One region of the Nocardioides asiaticus genome, then DNA from elsewhere that is predicted to be linked to it. Evidence: riboswitches for the same ligand, from Rfam matches in the RefSeq annotation. Region 1 holds a riboswitch; the other holds the start of a gene.
What was found. Region 1 has a riboswitch for cyclic di-AMP ahead of ABLE53_RS01345 (C40 family peptidase). Riboswitches for the same ligand answer to the same signal wherever they lie in the genome.

Region 1 (9,422 bases):
AAGCTGCGCTGGGCCTCCCACCGGCCGATCCGCCGGCCGAGGGCCTTCTTCCTCAGCTCCTGGCGGGCGGCTCGGACCAGTGCACTGCTCATGTCTGCGACGGTAGGGCCGGGCACCGACAGTTCCGCGTCGGAAACGCGGAGGAGCCCGCACATGGCCCGCCTATCCTTCACGGCATGAGCGAGCGCCAGCGAGCGACCATCGAGCTTGTCAGGCCGCCGCGTCCGTATTCTCTCTGTTCTTCCACGGAGGCGGCGGCGTGACAGACCCCGCCATCACCGACCTCCCGGATCCCGTCCGGGCCAAGGTGGTCGCGCTCGTGGCCGGGGTGCTGCCCGAGGTCGTGCGCCTGCCGGCGCCGTTGAAGCGGGTCGCGTCGTTCGCACCCGCAAGGCGCGCGAAGGCGGGCGGTACGGCGATCGTGGCGGCGCTCGCCGACGACGAGGAGGGAGAGCTCCGCGACCGGCTGGCCGCGCAGCTCACCGCCAGGATCCCGTACGCCGCCGGCGACCCGCCCGCTGACGCCGACCCGTCCGAGGTGGCCGCTCTCGCCTGGCTGGTGCGGCCGGAGGGCTGGGCAGGCCTCCTCACCGACGCGGTGACCCGGGTCGTCGCGGCGGCCGTGCCGGCGGCGGAGGAGGAGACCGAGCGGCTGCGCGGCCGGCTGGAGGCGGTGGAGCGGGAGCTGCGCGACGTCCGCGCCGACCGCAAGGCCCGCCTCGAGGAGCTGAAGGCAGAGAACGCCACGCTGCGGCGCAAGCTCGGTGAGGCGCGCGCGAGCGCGCGCGCGGCCGGCAGCGGCCAGGAGGAGGCGCTCGAGGAGGCACGCGCCGCCCGGGCGCGGGCGGAGGAGCTCGCCGCCGAGCGGGACCGGACGGTCCGGCAGCTGCGGCAGCAGCTCGAGCGGCTCGAGTCGGAGGTCGGCGCGCAGCGCCGCGCCGTACGTTCTGAGCGGGAGGACGCCAGCCTCCGGTCCCGGCTTCTGCTCGACACGCTGCTCGACGCGGCCAACGGGCTGCGTCGCGAGCTCGCGCTCCCACCCGTGACCGGGGCTCCCGGCGACCGGGTCGAGGCCGAGCTCACCGGCGGCCAGGCCTCCGACGCGGGGTCGGTGACGAGCGCTGCGCACCTGGAGCAGTACCTCGCCATGCCACGTGCCCGGCTCATCATCGACGGCTACAACGTCAGCAAGACGCTCTGGCCGAGCTCCGCGCTCGACGCCCAGCGGGTCCGGCTCCTGCAGGCCCTCGCGCCCCTGGCCGCGCGCACGGGGGCGGAGACGACGGTCGTGTTCGACGCGGCGGCGCTGCAGAAGCGGCCCGTCGTCGCAGCGCCTCGGGGCGTGAAGGTCGTGTTCAGCCCGGTCGGCGTCATCGCCGACGACGTCATCCGTGACCTCGTCGCCGCGGAGCCGCTCGGACGCGTCGTCCTGGTCGTCAGCGACGACCAGGAGGTCGTCCGCGACGTACGCCGCGACGGCGCCCGCTCGGTGCCCGTGACCGCGCTCGGTGGACTGTTGTCCTGACCGCTACAGGCGTCGCTCGCCCCACGCCTGCGCCGCCAGGGCGCCGATCGCGACCATGAGCGCCGTGTAGACCGCGAGGATCGGGGCGCCGTGGAGAAGGTGGAGGAACGCGTTGGCCCGCCACGCGAGCCCGTCGGAAAGGAATGGCGGCTCGAGGAAGCCGCCGAGAGAGAAGGCAGCCAGCTGGAGGCCGAGCACAGGGCCGAGGAGCATGCGTACGCACCGACCGGCGCGGATCGCCGAGACCGCGTAGAGCGGAGTAAGGCACAGCAACGTCTCGAGCGTCAACCGGTAGCCGTAGAAGTTGTAGCCCCCGCTGAAGCCGTTCATCAGTCCCTGGATGACGAGGTAGACCAGCCCACCCGCTGCCAGCAGCCGGGTCCAGTCCGGTGCCTGCCGCCAGTGGCGTACGACGGCGGGCAGGAGCAGCAGCAGGACCGGCGTCCACACGAGCAGGCCCCGGTCGGGCGCCACGAGCAGGCCGAGCTGGTTGACCAACTGATCGAGGTGGTTGCCACTGGCGGCCTTCTCCGCGTACTGGCTCGGCGGGGCGTAGCCGCCCGTGGGGCTGAGGTGGCCGTACATCAGCCACGACCACACCGAGGCGAGGCCGAGGAAGACGCCACTGACGAGGCCCATCTCGACGGCGATGCGTGGTCTCCGCCGCCACGCGGCGAGGCCGAGTCCCACGATCGCGACGATGACCGCGGCGTGCAGTCGGCCCCAGAGCGCAATTCCGCCGAAGACCCCGGCGAGCCACCAGCGCTCGCGGCGTACGGCCCACGCCAGTCCGGCGAGGCCGGGGAGGGTGACCGTGTGCGTGTACATGCCATCGGCGGCGATGCTCCACACGGGGGTCGTCAGCGCGACGGCCAGGACAGCGAGGAGGCGCCGACTCTCGCGGAGCAGGCCGTCGAGCGAGAGCCACAGGAAGAGCATCGCCAGTGCCGTCAGGAGCGACGCCATCAGCCCGCCCGGCAGGTAGGAGAACCACGCCGGATCGTTCGCGTGCCCATTCACCAGTCCGGCGATGAAGTACGCCGGCACGCCAGCCGCGATCACACCCGGCGAGCGGGACACCGTGGTCTGCCCGTCCGGACCCTGAGTGAGCCAGAGCCTGTCGACCTCCACATGTGGCAGGGCCTGGAGGTGCACGCCGTCCAGCCAGGGCGTGCCGGTCCCGGCCAGACGCCAAGAGGCGACCTCGGCCGAGAAGACATCGTTGATGACGTACCCGCGGGCCGCCGTAGCGGCGAAGACCCCGAACAGCGCGATCAGGAGCACGGCGCCGATGGTCCGCGTCGAGACACGTGCGCGAGCATGCGCCAGCGCCTGCGACACGCCGTCGGCCGGCACGGTCGCAGGTCGGCGTACGACGGCCATCGGCTCCCCCACGAGGAGCGATTCTGGTGGATACGGAGGAGCTCGACACGCCGAACGCCGAAACTCGCGAAGGAAACTGTCGGTGCCGCCTGCGAGCGTCGTGGGCATGACAACGAGAATCGACTGCGACACCTGCGCGGTCCGGGGGCTGGCGTGTCACGACTGCGTGGTGACCGTGCTGCTGGGGCCGCCGCCCGAGCTGACCTTCGACGACGAGGAGCGCCGCGCCCTCGACGTCCTCGCCGCCGGCGGGCTGGTGCCGCCGTTGCGACTCGTGCAGCCCGTCGACCCGCCGCGCGAGGAGGATCCAGGGTCCGACGACGGGCTCGCGTTCGGGTGAAACCGAGACAGATGCTGCCGCCAGGTGGGAGCCTGACCACGTTCTCCACAAAAATGCGGGGAGGGATTGGCAAGCCGCCCGTCGGCTCCGCTACTGTGCAGGGCACTTGGTGCCTGTGGAAGTGGACCAACCGGTCCGCGCGGGCACCGCGTCGAGTTTCGGTCCGCATCGGGGTGGATCGGGAGCCGGGGAACCATCCGGCGTCGTTCGCGGCGCCACCTGGGGTGTATCCCCCACGAGGGGACGCCTCCCGCAGGGGAGGGGTCACGGAGTGGGGGTAGGGCATGTCGTGCCCGAACCCGTCAGCTCACTCGGTAGACGTACGACAAGCAAGGGAGACCGCCCGCTCGTGTTGAACGGTCGGAAGCGACTCGTCGCAGGCCTCGCAGCCGCCGCCGTCGTCGGAGTGTCCGGGATGATCCCGGCCCCGAGCGCCCAGGCGAAGCCCAGCATCAAGGATGTCCAGCAGCGCGTCGACACCCTCTACCACCAGGCGGAGGAGGCGTCGGAGCACTACAACAACGCGAAGCTTCGCCTCAAGGACCTTCGCTCGGAGCTGAAGGACCTCAAGGCCGACCAGCGCCGCCAGACCAAGGCGCTCAGTGGCATCCGGGAGCAGCTCCGCGACTCGGTGCTCGAGCAGTTCGAGGGCTCCGGGATCTCCGCCGTCGGCCAGGCCGCGTTCTCGAGCGACCCCAAGGAGTTCCTCGCCGGCATGACCACCGTGTCGGCCTACAACAGCGTCCAGGGCGACCTGCTCGACCGCTACAACACCGAGGTCAGCGCGCTCGACATCCGGCGCAAGGCGACCCAGAAGCGCGCCGACCAGGTCGCCGAGACCGAGAAGCAGCTCAAGGACGACAAGGACGCGATCGACGACAAGCTGTCGTCGGCCAAGGGGCTCCTCGCCAACCTCAAGGAGGAGGAGCGCCAGGAGATCCTCTCCCGCAACGAGCCGCGCGTGCCGACGAGCGACGTCCCGGTCAGCGGACGCGCCGGTGCCGCCGTCTCCTACGCGATGGCCCAGGTCGGCAAGGCCTACGTCTACGGCGCCGCCGGTCCCAGCGCCTTCGACTGCTCGGGTCTCACCATGATGGCCTGGGCCCAAGCCGGCGTCGCGCTGCCGCACTCGTCGTCCGCTCAGTACGGCACCGGGCCGCACATCGCCGAGTCCGATCTGCGCCCCGGCGACCTGGTGTTCTACTACAGCCCGATCAGCCACGTCGGTATGTACATCGGCAACGGCCTCATCGTGAACGCCGAGAACCCCTCGGTCGGCGTCAAGGTGACGAGCCTCCACTCGATGCCGTACGTCGGCGCCGTACGCCCCGGCTGATCCAGAGCCGGGAGCCACCCAGCTGGCCGACCAGACGCCGAAGGCCGGCCGCCCACGATGGTGGGCGGTCGGCCTCGCGTCGTTCCTGGCCCTGGTCATCGCGGCGATCGTCGTCTGGCGGCTGACCGGCTCCGGCGAGTACGTCGCCCCCAAGCCGAGCCCCGGACCCTCTCGTGAGGCCGACACCGGCGCGGCCAACGAGGCGCTGCAGGAGCTCGTCGCCGACGTCGACGCGGGCCGGAGGACGGCGTCGGGGCCGTCCACGGACGCTGCTGTCACGACCGTGCTCCGCAACGCGGCGGCGCTCCACGTCGCCGACTTCTCGGCGCGCTACGTCGCCGAGGACGGCGCGGTCGCGGCCGACGGCTCGTGGACCGCCGACGTCGAGATCGGCTGGCGCTTCGCCGGCTTCGACTCGCGCGCGGTGAGCGAGGAAGTGGGCGTCGAGTTCGCCCCGGCCGCCGGCGGCGTACGCATCGCCGGGTTCGGTGGGGGCGACGAGAAGCTGCCGGTCTGGCTCTCCGGGGCGGTCACGGTCCGACGTACGCCCCAGACGCTCGTGGTCGTCCGTGGAGGAGCGAAGAAGGCAGCGGAGTACGCCGACCTGGCTCGCACCGCCGTCGTGACGGTGCGGCGGGTCGTGGACTGGCGGCGGCCCCGCCTCGTCCTCGAGGTGCCCGAGAACCAGGGCGGCCTGGAGTCGGCGCTGGGCGCGGACCCCGGGACCTACGGCGGCGTCGCGGCGGTGACCGCGACCGTCGACGGCTCCGGAAGGTCGTCGGTGCCGGTGCACGTGTTCGTGAACCCCGACGTCATCGGGACGCTCGACAGCCAGGGTGCCCAGGTCGTCATCAGCCACGAGGCGACGCATGCCGCCACCGGCGCCGCCACCAACACCCACCTGCCGATCTGGCTCTCGGAGGGCTTCGCCGACTACGTCGCGCTGCGCGACGTGAAGCTGCCGCTGTCGACGACCGCGGGCCAGATCCTGAAGGACGTACGCCGCCACGGCCCGCCCGCCCATCTCCCGGACCAGTCCGACTTCAACTCGCAGTCCTCGACCTTCGGCGAGGAGTACGAGGCCGCGTGGCTTGCCTGCCGCGTCGTGGCCGAGCTCGGCGGCGAGGACGGGCTGGTGCGGCTCTACGACCGCGTGGAGGTTGGAGCGCCGCTCGGCCGGACGCTGCAGTCCGTCACCGGTCTCGGCGTCAAGGGCTTCACGAAGGCCTGGCAGGAGCATTTGTCAGACTGGGCGGCGTGATCCGGCGCTCGTGGCTCGTGCTCGGCCTCGGGGCCGTCGCCTTCGTCCTCCTCGCCTGGCTGCTCGTGCCCTGGCACCCCTATCCCGGCGGGAGCCTGGACCTGCCGTCGGCGACCTCGGTCTTCAGCCCCGCCCAGATCGAGCGGGCCACGGCGTACTCCCACGTCGCCCGCTGGCTCTCCCGCGGCGCGCTGATCGTCTCGCTGGTCGTGCTGTGCCTGCTCGGCTTCACCCGGGTCGGGAGGTGGGTGACCGCTCGGCTGCCGGGACCGTGGCCCGTGCGCGCGGTGCTGGCGGTGCTGATCGTGGTCGTGATAGGTCGGCTGTGCACGCTGCCGCTCGACGTGGCATACCAGCACGAGGAGCGGACTTACGGGCTCTCCGAGCAGGGCTGGGGGCCGTGGCTGCGCGACCAGGGCGTCTCGACACTGGTGACGGTCGTGGCGACCGCCCTGGCGGTGCTCGCCCTGCTCGCCTGCACGCGGCGGTGGCGGCGCTCCTGGCCGATCGTGGCGGGCGTGGTGCTCGCCGTCCTCGTCGTGCTCGGCTCCTTCGTCTACCCGGTCCTCGTGGAGCCGCTCTTCAACCACTTCCGGTCGCTGCCCGACGGGCCGCTCCGCACGCAGGTGATGGCGCTCGCCGACAAGGAGGGCGTGCACGTCGACGACGTCCTGGTGGCCGACGCGTCCCGGCGTACGACCACGCTCAACGCGTACGTCACCGGCTTCGGCAGCACCCGGCGGGTCGTCCTGTACGACACCCTCCTCGACGCCGCGGACCGGCGCGAGGTGCTGTCCGTGGTCGCCCACGAGCTCGGCCACGCCAAGCACGACGACGTGGCGATCGGGACCGGACTGGGGGCGTCCGGCGCCTTCGTGGGGGTCGGGCTCCTCGGGCTGCTGGCCGGTCGGAGGCACGCCGGCCTCACCGACCCTCGTGCCGTGCCGCTGCTGCTCGCGCTGTTCGCGCTCGGTGCGGCTGTCGCGACCCCGGTGGAGAACGTCATCAGCCGGCAGATCGAGACTCGTGCTGATGTCGAGGCGCTGCGCACGACCCGCGACCTGGATGCGTTCGTCGAGATCCAGCGGGCGCTCGACGTACGCTCGCTCACCGACCCCACACCTCCCGCGTTCTCGCAGTGGTGGTTCGGGTCCCATCCCACCTCGCTGCAGCGGATCGCCGTCGCGCATCGGGTGCTGGGTGAGTAGTCGGGAATTGCGCCGAAATGGGCGAAGGCGCTGCAGCCCCCTCGCTGCAGCGCCTTCGCGTGAACTGCTGTCGGATCAGTGGCTCGTGATGCCGGTGTTGACGTCGTCGAACATGCCGGCGATGTTGTCGCCGAGCGTGAAGACGATCGTGATGATCGCGACCGCGATGGCGGCGACGAGGAGGCCGTACTCGACGGCGGAGGCGCCGCGCTCGTCCTTGAGACGGGTGAGGATCAGTGCGCGCAGGTAGTCGATCTTGCTCTGCATGGTGGTTTCTCCTGTGAATGACCGGGTCCGGGCCCGGGGCGTGTGTCCGTGCGAGGACACTCGCCCCGCGTGACAGTGAGTCTTCCGGGAACAGGAGCCCGGCGAATCGGGCGAGCGGACGGACCGGGGTGGTCAGTTGGGACTAGACCGGACTGGCTCACCTGAGAGTGGACGGGGGGACCTTGGTCCATGGCCAGTTCCTGAGCGTGAAAACGCGGTGATCTGCACGTTAACCGCGGAGCAGTTCGAAGACAAGAACGACCCGCCGACGGTCGTCGGCGGGTCGTCGAATGAGCTGCGGAAGGCGGTCTAGACGCCGGTTGGCTGGACGCTCGAGAGCAGGCCGATCCGCATCGCGGTGACCAGCGCCTGGGCGCGGTTGGTGGCGCCGAGCTTCTGGTAGATCCGGGCGATGTGGGACTTGGCCGTCGACTCCGACAGATACAGCCGGCTGCCGATCTGCTGGGCGCCGAGGCCGTCGGCGAGAAGCACCAGGACCTGGTGCTCGCGCTCGGAGAGTCGGGTGGACTCACCGGACGCTCGCCGCATCATGGCACCGGCCAGACCCGTGCAGACGAAGGACCGCGGCGAGACCGACGCGTGCCGGACGGCGCGGACGACCTCCATCGCCGGTGCATCCTTGCCCACGAACCCGGAGGCGCCCGCCTCCATCGCGGCGAAGATCTGGTCGTCGCCTGAGTGCATCGTCAGGATGATGATCCCGGTCGTGCGGCTCCGGCTGCGAATGGCCCTGACGATGTCGAGCCCGGTGCCGTCGCGAAGCTGCAGGTCGGCGACGACGACGTCCGGCCGGAGCTCGTCGTAGGCCGCGACCGCGTCGGCGACGCTGCCCGCCTCGCCGGTGACCTGCAGGTCGCCCTGCTGGTCGAGGACGCCGGCCAGTCCCGCACGGAGCAGCTCGTGGTCGTCGGCGAGCAGGACGGAGGTGGTAGCCGTGAGCGTGGTCATGAGTCAGCTCCTTGGTAGGAGGGAATCCGAGCGCCGGCGCTGTCGACCCGTGGCGCTGGCAGGGAGACAGTGACGGTGAACCCGCCGCCAGGCGTTGGACCGAGGTCGAGGTCTGCGCCGATCAGCCGGGCGCGCTCGCGCATGATAGAGAGCCCGTGCGAGCCCCGGCGCGGGCCCTGGAAGCCCTGTCCGTCGTCCTTGACGGTGATCCGAGCGGCTGGTGCGCGCACCTGGCAGTGCACGTCGATGCCGCTTGCCCGGGCGTGCTTCACCGCGTTGTTCATCGCCTCCTGGGCGATGCGCAGCAGTTCGCCCTCGATCTCGGGGCGGAGCCTGTCGGTGTGCTCGTCGAGCGTGACGTGGATCGGCACGCCGGACACCTCGGAGAGGCTCCGCGCCACCGAGCTGAGCGCGGCGCCGAGGCTCTCGCCCGGCGCGACGCTCGTGCGAAGGTTGACCAGCGAGCGACGCACCTCGGTCACGATCGCACTGATCCGCTCGCGTACGACGTGTAGACGCGCAGGGTCCACCGGGCCGCCAGCACTGAGGGCGTCGACGAGGTAGCCCAGCGACGCGAGGTCCTGCGCCATGCCGTCGTGCATCTCCCGGGCGAGACGTCGCCGTTCCTCTGTCGTCGCCGAGTCACGGAAGGCGGCGAACAGCAGCGCGGTGTCCAGGTGAACGGCCCGATCCTTGAGACGATCCCCGAGCCGCTTGATCGTCCCGCTCAGGTCGACGTCCTCTGGCTGGGACCGGCTCGAGAGTGCACCGACGACGACGGCGACGAGGCCGGCCTCCGTGCGGAGCGGGAAGGCGAAGTAGCGGCCCGACACCATCGCGAGCCCGGCATCCCACGAGGTGAGGGCAACCTCCTCACACACGCCGAGCTGCTCATTGCCGAGTGAGCGGGTCAGCAAGGGAGTGAGGGTGTTGTCCCGGGGCACATAGAGCGCGAGCGAAGTCGTCGGGAGATCGTTTCCCACGGTGGTGAGGATGTCGCCGCCGAGCCCGACCGGGTCGAGACCGGAGTCGAGGCCGTCGGAGATGGAAATGAGCCGACGAAGGAGTCCCTGCGCGTGGTGATAGGGGGCGAGCGGGTCAGCAGCGCGACCGAGCAGACCGTGGACGAAGGC
Region 2 (9,422 bases), 500 kb from region 1:
GGCCGCGGACGGCGAGGCCGGCGACCGCCTCGGGCAGCCCCATGCCGGCGCGGACCGCCGAGGCCAGGTTGTCCACCGCCTCCGGCCACACCTCGGCGAGGTCACGCTGCCGCCTGCGCGCCCGGCTACGCAGGATCACCACCGGAGCCCACCCCGCCGCGACGGCCGCGACCACGGCGATCGGCGGCGTACGGGTGGCGATCTCGACGACCACCGCCGCCGCGCCCGCGCAGACGACGCACAGCGCGAGGAAGCTGGTCGGGGAGACCTGACCGATGCCGGCCGCGGCGAGCAGCCGGTCGACCCGGCCGGACTCCGGCGCGGCGTGTGTCGGCACCCGCGGCACCGCGAACGCCGACCAGATCAGGAGCAGGCCGAGGCCCGTCCCGAGCCCGAGAAGCGCACCCATCTCACGCCTCCGCCAGCAGCCGCTGCAGGTCGAGCCCGAGCCGCGCGTAGCGCTCGGGCCGCGGAGGCATCCCGACGCCGCGGCGCAGCTCGCCGCCGGCCCGGGCGAAGATCGTCGCTGTCTCGATGACGTCCGCCTCGATGCGCCCGGGGACGGCGACCAGCTCCTCCACCCGGCGTACGCCGCGCTCGTCGATCCCGAGGTGGACGACGAGGTCGACGCTGCTCGCGACCGTGGGCACCACGAAGCGGGCGCTGATGTTTTCCCCCGCAAGCAGCGGCAGCGTGCACAGCTTCACCAGCGCCTCGCGGGCGCTGTTGGCGTGGAGGGTCGCGAGCCCCGGCAAGCCGGCGTTGAGCGCGAGCAGGAGGTCGAGCGCCTCCTCCGCCCGGACCTCGCCGACGATGATCCGCGACGGCCTCATCCGCAGGCTCTCCTTGACGAGGTCGCGCAGCCGGATCTCGCCGGTCCCCTCGAGCCCGGCCTGGCGGGTTTGGAGCGGCACCCAGTCGGGGTGCGGGAACCGGAGCTCGAAGACCTCCTCGCAGGACACCACCCGGTCGCCGCCCGGGATCGCGCTCGCCAGGCAGTTCAGCATGGTCGTCTTGCCTGCCTGGGTCGCTCCGGAGACCAGGACGTTGAGCCCCGCCCTGATGCTCGCCTCGAGGAACGTCGCGGCCTGGGGCGTGAGGCTGCCGAGCTCGACGAGGTCGCCGAGCCGCGCCGCGCGCAGCGAGAACTTCCGGATGTTGACCGCGCTGAAGCCGCGGGAGATGCCCTCCAGCACCACGTGGAGGCGGTGCCCGTCGGGGAGCATCGCGTCGACGAACGGCGTCGTGCGGTCGAGGCGGCGGCCGCTCGCCTTGAGCATCCGCTCGACCAGCTCCTCGACCTGGGCCGAGGTCAGGACGAGGTTGGTCAGCTCGTGACGGCCGTTGCGGGCGACGAAGACGCGGCTCGGGTCGTTGATCCAGATCTCCTCGACCGCGGGATCGTCCAGGAACTGCTGCAGCACTCCGAACCCGGCGATCCGGGCGACCAGCTCACCGATCATCGCCTCCGGATCGGGAAGCGCGGCGACCGCGCCGGTGAGGCTGCGCTCGTCATGCGCACGGACGACCGACTCCGCGATGCGGCGTACGACGGGCGCGTCGCGTTGCGGGTCGACCCCCTCAGCGCGCACCCGCTCGCGCACGTGCTGGTCCAGCTGGTCGACCACCCGACCCTGCGCCGCGGCCATCATCGCCATGTGTGTTCCGTTCCCGATCCTCCGACGTCTGGTCGACGTCGTGCCCAGGAATGTAAATGTCGAAACACGCCGCGTCGACGGCCCGCGTCAGGGCCTGTGGACAACCACGGCTACGCCAGCGGCGGCCCCCGGCGCGGACGGACCTACGGCGCCCGCTACGCGGTGACCTGGGCCTCGGTCGGCCGGTGGCCGAACTCGACGCCCTTCGCCTCCTTGCCGACCAGGACCACGCCGGCGACGACGATCAGCACCGGGATGATCGTGACCGCCAGCGCGAAGGGATAGGAGTGCGAGTCGGCGAGGTGCTCCTGGATCGGCAGGTTGAGCGCGGCGAGCAGGTTACCGAGCTGGTAGGTCACGCCCGGGTAGAAGCCGCGGATGGCATCCGGCGACATCTCGGTGAGATGGGCGGGGATGGCGCCCCAGGCACCCTGCACGCAGACCTGCATGAGGAAGGAGCCGAGGCAGAGCCAGCCGGCGGTGTCGGAGTACGCGAAGAGAGGTACGACGGGCAGGCCCAGCACCGCGCAGAACGCGATCGTGTAGCGGCGACCGAAGCGCTGCGAGAGCGTGCCGAAGATCAGCCCGCCGATGATCGCGCCGCAGTTGTAGATGATCGCGATCACCAGCGCCGTGGTCTCCGAGAGCGCGGCCCCGCCGTGGTCGGTGGCCTTGAGGAACGTCGGGTAGACGTCCTGGGTCCCGTGGCTCATCCAGTTGAACGCCGTCATCAGGATGATCAGGTAGACGAACCGGCGCAGCACCGCACCGTTGAGGAAGACGTCGCGGAAGCCGGTCCGGGTGACCTCGAGCGTCTCCCTGCTCTTCTCCCACACCGCCGACTCCTCGACCCGGCTGCGGATGATCAGACTGATCAGCGCCGGCAGGATCGAGAACGCGAACAGCCATCGCCACGACAGGTCGAGCGCGTCGCCGATGAGGAGGTACGCCGCCGCGGCCAGCAGGTAGCCGAACGAGTAGCCCTCCTGCAGCAGCCCCGAGAAGAACCCGCGCCGCTCCGCCGGGATCTTCTCCATCGCCAGCGCCGCCCCGAGGCCCCACTCGCCGCCCATGCCGATCCCGTAGAGGAACCGCAGCACGATGAGGACGGTCAGGTTCGGCGCGAACGCGCACACGAAGCCGACGACCGAGTAGAGGCAGACGTCGACGATCAGAGGGATCCGGCGGCCGATGCGGTCCGCCCACAGCCCGAAGACGAACGCCCCGACCGGTCGCATCAGGAGGGTCGCGGTCGTCAGGAACGCGACCTTCTCCTTGGAGACGTCGAAGTCGTCGGCGATGTCGGCGTACACCAGGACGACGATGAAGTAGTCGAACGCGTCCATCGTCCAGCCGAGGAGGGCTGCGATGAAGGCGTTGCGCTGGTCCGAGCTCAGCGGGGTGTGGGCCACGACACCCTCTTTACCCAACGGATCCCTCTGGATGCATGGGTCCGGGCGGCGTGGCGCCCGTTTCTATCGTGGATCCGGGCGCCACGCCCCTGGGTGACTGTGGATCAGCGGGTGCGGAGCGTCCCCGCGAACCAGTTGTCGGTCCAGATGGCTTCCGTGCGCACCGTCGCACCCGTGTGCGGCGCGTGCAGGATCACGCCCGAGCCGTCGCCCCAGCCGAGCCAGAAGCCGACGTGGTAGACGCCGGCGCCGTCGTCGAAGAAGACGAGGTCGCCGCGGCGCAGCTGGTCGCGCGGAATCGTGCGGAAGTACGCCGACTGCTCGGCCGCCGTGCGCGGGATCGGGATCCCCGCTGCGGCGTACGCGTACGACGTCAGGCCGCTGCAGTCGAAGGAGTCGGGACCGGTGGCGCCCCAGACGTACGGGTCCCCGACGTGCTGGAAGGCGACGTCGAGCGCCTTCCGGATCTGGGCCTCACGGCTGGCCGCGAGCCGCGCCTCGCGGCGGCGCTCAGCGGCCTCGCGGCGCCTCTCTGCGGCCGCGCGCTCGAGGCGCTGCTCCTTGGCCCAGGTGAGGTGGAGAGTGGGACCGGGAACGATGACGGCGGGCGTGGCCTGGTCGACGGTGGTCATCGGGGCTGCCTGCGCGCCGGCCGGCGCGACCATGAGGATGCCGGCGGTGGCGAGTCCTGCGAGGCCGACCCGGGTGAGGGTGTGCAGGGCAGGACGGGATGTGGACTTGGGCATGCGTAGGAGTTCCTTCCCACGCCTGCGAGGTGAGCTGTCGGGTTCGGGCGAGAAGGTGCCCGGCCCGCCGATCCGAGTCTCGGCTGGGCTTCACCCCGAGCGGCCTCCCGATGCGGCCGCGAGATTTGGGTCCCCCGCTCCTGTCCCGTAGTGCTGCTGGTCGTGCTGGGTCGGTGGGACCGGTCGCCCGGCGGGACAGGACTCGGCGTGACCCGGGGACCGGCGTTGCAGTTGCAAACAGCAACGGACCGTAGGCAGGGAATCCGGCGGGAAACCAATCCGCCTAGCACAAATCCGTTGTTCGCGGCACCGATTCCCGCGTAAATGGCGTGTTACGTGTGAGTGAACTCACTTGACGACATGTCAAGGAACCGGCCCTGAATCGGCAGCCGCGGCGCCTCAGCCGACCATCTCGACGAGGTCCTTGACCGAGTCCACGACCTTCGTCGGACGGTACGGGAACCGCTCGACCATGTCGGGCCGGGTGGAGCCGGTGAGCACCAGGAAGGTCCGGAGCCCGGCCTCGAGACCGCTGACGATGTCGGTGTCCATCCGGTCGCCGATCATCGCGGTGGTCTCGGAGTGGCCCTCGATCCGGTTGAGCGCGCTGCGCATCATCAGCGGGTTCGGCTTCCCGACGTAGTACGGCTCGTGGCCGGTCGCCGTCGAGATGAGCGCGGCCACCGAGCCGGTCGCCGGCAGCGTCCCGCTCGGCGAGGGCCCGCTCGGGTCGGGGTTGGTGGCGATGAACCGCGCACCCGCCTCGATCAGCCGGATCGCGCGCGTGATCGCCTCGAACGAGTAGGTCCGGGTCTCCCCCAGCACCACGTAGTCCGGGCTCCGGTCGGTCATCACGTAGCCGATGTCGTGCAGCGCTGTCGTGAGGCCCGCCTCCCCGACGACGTACGCCGAACCGCCGGGCCGCTGGTCGCTCAGGAACTGCGCCGTCGCGAGCGCCGAGGTCCAGATCGACTCCTCGGGTACGTCGATGCCGCTGCCGAGCAGCCGCGCCCGCAGGTCGCGCGGGGTGAAGATCGAGTTGTTGGTCAGCACCAGGAACCGTCGCCCCGAGGTCTTGAGCGCCTCGACGAAGTCGGTCGCGCCCGGGATCGGCACCTCCTCGTGCACGAGGACGCCGTCCATGTCGGTCAGCCAGGTCTCGATGGGGCGCTGGGACGTCATGCGCACATCCTGTCGTACGCCGAAGGGGTCAGTCCCGCACCAGCACCTGCTCCAGGGTGAGCTGCTCCAGCCCGAGCGGGTCGTCGGCACCCTCCTCGACCTCGTCCCAGCCGACCGGCGAGGCGACGGTGGGCCGCTCCTTGCCGCGCAGCGAGTACGGGCAGATCGTCGTCTTCGAGCCGGAGTTCTGCGACCAGTCCAGGAACACCCTCCCGCTCCGCCTGCTCTTCGTCATGGAGGCGGTGACCATCCGCGGCTGCTCCGTCTGGAGCTCCTCGGCGACCTCCTTCGCGAGCGCGGTCGCCTCGTCGCTGGGCAGCGCCTCGGAGAGGCCGGCGTACAGGTGGAGGCCCTTGCTCCCGCTGGTGACCGGGAAGGCGTCGAGGCCGCGGCCGGCGAGCCGGTCGCGCACCAGCAGCGCCACCTGGCAGCACTCGTGCAGCCCGGCCGGCTCCCCCGGGTCGAGGTCGATGACGATCCGGTCCGCACCCTGCGGCGTACCGTCGGCGTCGACCGTCCACTGGTGCACGTGGAGCTCGAGCGCGGCGAGGTTGACCAGCCAGGTGAGCGTCGCGAGGTCGTCGACGACCGGGAAGGTGAGCGTGCCGGCGCGCTTGTCGGCGGTCCTCGAGCCGGTGGTGGGCACGGTGACGGTGCGGACCCAGCTCGGCGTACCGGCCGGGGCGTTCTTCTCGAAGAACGACTGGCCCTCGACGCCGTGAGGCCAGCGGATCCGCGTCACCGCGCGGTCGTGCAGGTGCGGCAGGATCCGCGGCGCGACCTGGGCGTAGTAGTTGAGCACCTCGCCCTTCGTCGTGCCGGTGCGCGGGTAGAGCACCTTGTCGAGGTTGCTGAGCGTGAGGGTGCGGCCCTCGACGTCGACCCGGACCTCGCCCCCTGCCATCCAACCCTGCCGTTCAGCGCCCGATCGCGATGACGGGGTGGTACGACGGCGCGAGGCGCCGCACCACCTTCTTGATGAACCAGCGCGGCGCGCTCACGCAGCCGGCGGTCGCGCCGCTGCCGTTGACGTGCAGGAAGATGCCGGCGCCGCGGTGGCGCACCTGCTGACGGTTGAAGCTCGTGACGATCGCCCACTCGTACTGCGTCGGATAGTCGGTGAGCCTCTCCGAGCCGTTCTCCGCGCTCTCCGGCAGCCGCCAGTGGAAGCCGCCCTGGCGCCGGTTCCGGTAGCGGTTGTAGTACGCCGAGGTGTTGTCCTCGACCCAGAAGTCGCCCTTGCGGATCCTGCGGTAGGCGAGGTTCCAGCCGGCGCGATGCGGATGGGTGCCGAAGGACGAGATCAGCCCGAAGGTGCCGAGCGGGGTCGTGCCTGTGCCCTGCCTGCGCTTCCAGGAGCGGACGAGGCCGCCGTACCCGATCCGGCCGTCCTTCGCCCGCGCCACCCGCTCCCAGCGGCCGTGGCTCTTGCGCCACAGGACGACCCGGGCGTGGTAGCCCGCCGTACGGTTCACGGTGACGACCTGCCGGCCGCCGTCGGGCACCTTCACGCGCACGCCGCCGAGCGTGACGGTGGTCGCGGCCGCGGTCGCCTGCGGTGCCTCCATCGTGGAGAGCAGCAGGCCCGCGACGAGCGGGAGCACGGCGAGGGCGCCGGCCTTCGGCCGACGACGGGTCTGGGGGTTCACAGCAGGTCCTCCGGTCCGAGATCCGGTCGTACGGCGATGAACGCGGGCTGGCGCAGCCTGTCGTAGAGGTGGCGCCCGTGGGTCTCCACGTCGACCACGAGCCGGGGCTCGACCCAGAAGGTGCCGACGGCGTCCTCCTTGGGCACGCCGCCGAGGTGGTCGTCCGCGAACGGGTTGGCCGGCGCGGCGGTCAGGAGCGCGCGCAGCTGGAGACTCTCCTTGGCTCCGATCCCACTGCCCACGCGGCCACGGTAGACCAGACCGGTCGGGGTCGGCTGCCCCACGAGCAGCGCGGCGAGACGGTCGGCCGTCCCGGTCTGCGGTCGCCACCCGCCGACGACGTAACTCTCCCGGAACCGGTGCGCGAACTTCAGCCACTCCCGGCTGCGCTGCCCCGGGTGGTAGCGGGACGAGCGCCGCTTGGACACGATCCCCTCGAGCCCCTGCTCGTAGGTCACCCGGTGGATCATCGCCCCGTCGTCGTACGTCGCGGGGACCTGCCAGCTGCCGAGGTCGAGGCCCTCGAGCAGCGCCCGGCGATCCGTCCAGGGCAGGTCGAGCAGGCTGCGGCCGTCGAGCCGGAGCAGGTCGAAGACCATGTAGGTCGCCGGGCGGGCCTCCGCGAAGGCGCGGGCGCGCCGCGCGTCCCGGACGTGCATGCGCTCGCCGAGCACCCGGAAGTCGGGCAGCCCGGACTCGTTGAGCGCGATCACCTCGCCGTCGACGAGCATGTCGCGGCCCGACGGGCCGGCCGGGCCGGGGTCGGCGATCTCGGGCCAGGCGACCGTGGCGAGGTTCTCGTTCCTGGTCGTCAACCGCGCCGTCGTACTTCCGAACGGCACGTCGGCGAGGAGCCGGATGCCGTCCCACTTCACCTCGTGGACCCACTCGTCCCCGGTCGGCACGTGGGTACCGGTCGTGGCGAGCATCGGACGCATGCCCCCATCTTGGTGGCAATCGGGCCGACGGCCGGGGAGGATGTGACGCATGAGAGCGATCTGGAAGGGCGCGGTGTCCTTCGGGCTGGTGAGCGTGCCCGTGAAGCTGTACGCCGCGACCGAGTCCCACGACGTCTCGTTCCGCCAGGTGCACGTGAAGGACGGCGGGCGGATCCGCTACCAGCGGGTCTGCTCGATCGACGGCGAGGAGGTGCCGTACTCCGAGATCGCCAAGGGCTACGAGACCGAGGACGGGGAGATGGTCGTCCTCACCGACGACGACTTCGCGAACCTGCCCACGACCTCCTCGCGCGAGATCGCCGTCGAGAAGTTCGTGCCGAGCGACCAGATCGACCCGATGCTGTTCGAGCGCTCCTACTATCTGGAGCCGGAGAACACCGGGGCGAAGCCGTACGCCCTTCTCCGCCAGGCGCTCCTCGACGCGGACCGGATGGCCGTGGTCACGGTGGCGCTTCGGCAGCGTACGACGGTCGCCGTGCTGCGCGTGCGCGATGACGTGATCGTGCTGCAGACGATGATGTGGCCCGACGAGATCCGCACGCCCGACTTCAACGTCGAGACCGGCGAGGTGAAGGACTCCGAGGTCAAGATGGCCCAGATGCTCGTCGAGACGCTCGCCGGGGACTTCGACCCGAGCGAGTTCGAGGACGACTACGCCGAGGCCGTCGAGACCCTGGTGAAGTCCAAGATCGAGGGCGGCGAGGTCGAGCGCACGCCCACCTCCACGAAGTCCTCCGGCGAGGTGGTCGACCTGCTCGCGGCCCTGCAACGCTCCGTCGCGGCCGCCAAGAAGTCGCGCGGCGAGGACGTGCCCGAGGAGGCCGAGGACGCGGAGGACACCGACACCGAGGAGGAGGCACCGGCGAGGAAGAGCGCTGCGAAGAAGTCGACCGCCAAGAAGTCCTCCTCCAAGGCGACCAAGAAGGCCCCGGCGAAGAAGACCGCGGCCAAGAAGTCGACCAGCAAGAAGTCGACGACGAAGAAGACCGCCGCCCGCAAGGCCAGCTGAGCGCCCGCTCGCCCACTTCCGACGTGTCACGTACGTCGTGAGGTGTCACGGTGACACTTTGGAAGTGTCACCGTGACAGTTTCGTCGGGGGGCGCCGCCGGCCCGGTGAGGGGCCGGTCAGTTGAAGCCGCCCCCGGAGTCCTGCTTGAGGGCGGTGTCGACCGCGACGGCGGCGGCGACGACCAGGGAGCGCAGCGGGTCCTCGAGGGGCCGGTGGATCTGGACGACGTAGTTGTCGGCGGTCGTGAACATCGCCTTCGCCAGCCCCTCCCAGGTCTTGGTGATCCGGGCGATCTCGGTGCCGGTGTGGTCCTGGATGTTGAAGTTCCAGGCCCTCCAGTTCTCGGCGTTGATCGAGCCGTAGGTGTGGCCGCCGGACTCGAGTGCGAACCGGATCTTGCCGATCGCGTTCTGCTGCACGATCTGGCCGATATCGGCGCCTGCGCCGTCCTGCACGATGACCCGGCTCTTGAGGAACTTCGCCGGCCGGGTGAGCGCGAGCACCACCTGGCCCTTCGCGTCGACGACCTGGAGCTTGTGGGTGAGGAACTGGTCGTAGCTGGAGAGCAGCCGGACCGCCTTCTTGAACGCGTTCTGGCCGACCTGGCGTACGGCGCCGAGCTGGCGGCCGTGCTGGTCGTAGACGGCGTACTCGTTGTTGAGCTCGATCAGCTTCGCCTTCTGGTTGACCACCAGCACCGGCTCGGTGAAGAGCGAGCCGCCGCCGGCGTACTGGCCCGCTTGTACGCCGGCGCGGGCGACGTCGCGCTGGACCTTCTCCGTCGGCCGGTTGACCTGCGGCACGTG

Region 2: it holds a riboswitch for cyclic di-AMP, as region 1 does, so the genes downstream of both, ABLE53_RS03795 (C40 family peptidase) here and ABLE53_RS01345 (C40 family peptidase) in region 1, are expected to answer to the same signal.

What each region holds. Positions count from the first base shown of each region.
Region 1 covers NZ_JBDZDM010000001.1:275,020-284,441, reverse strand. The annotation lists gene ABLE53_RS01365 (DEDD exonuclease domain-containing protein) at 1-92, opposite strand, end outside; gene ABLE53_RS01360 (NYN domain-containing protein) at 260-1,525, shown strand; gene ABLE53_RS01355 (hypothetical protein) at 1,529-2,920, opposite strand; gene ABLE53_RS01350 (hypothetical protein) at 3,015-3,248, shown strand; cyclic di-AMP (ydaO/yuaA leader) riboswitch at 3,405-3,585, shown strand; gene ABLE53_RS01345 (C40 family peptidase) at 3,598-4,584, shown strand; gene ABLE53_RS01340 (hypothetical protein) at 4,868-5,845, shown strand; gene ABLE53_RS01335 (M48 family metalloprotease) at 5,842-7,053, shown strand; gene ABLE53_RS01330 (Flp family type IVb pilin) at 7,129-7,320, opposite strand; gene ABLE53_RS01325 (response regulator transcription factor) at 7,630-8,289, opposite strand; gene ABLE53_RS01320 (sensor histidine kinase) at 8,286-9,422, opposite strand, start outside.
Region 2 covers NZ_JBDZDM010000001.1:777,136-786,557, forward strand. The annotation lists gene ABLE53_RS03780 (type II secretion system F family protein) at 1-409, opposite strand, end outside; gene ABLE53_RS03785 (TadA family conjugal transfer-associated ATPase) at 411-1,658, opposite strand; gene ABLE53_RS03790 (MFS transporter) at 1,814-3,070, opposite strand; gene ABLE53_RS03795 (C40 family peptidase) at 3,175-3,816, opposite strand; cyclic di-AMP (ydaO/yuaA leader) riboswitch at 3,821-3,984, opposite strand; gene ABLE53_RS03800 (HAD-IIA family hydrolase) at 4,216-4,998, opposite strand; gene ligD (non-homologous end-joining DNA ligase) at 5,027-5,902, opposite strand; gene ABLE53_RS03810 (L,D-transpeptidase family protein) at 5,916-6,647, opposite strand; gene ABLE53_RS03815 (ATP-dependent DNA ligase) at 6,644-7,585, opposite strand; gene ku (non-homologous end joining protein Ku) at 7,635-8,615, shown strand; gene ABLE53_RS03825 (LURP-one-related family protein) at 8,733-9,422, opposite strand, start outside.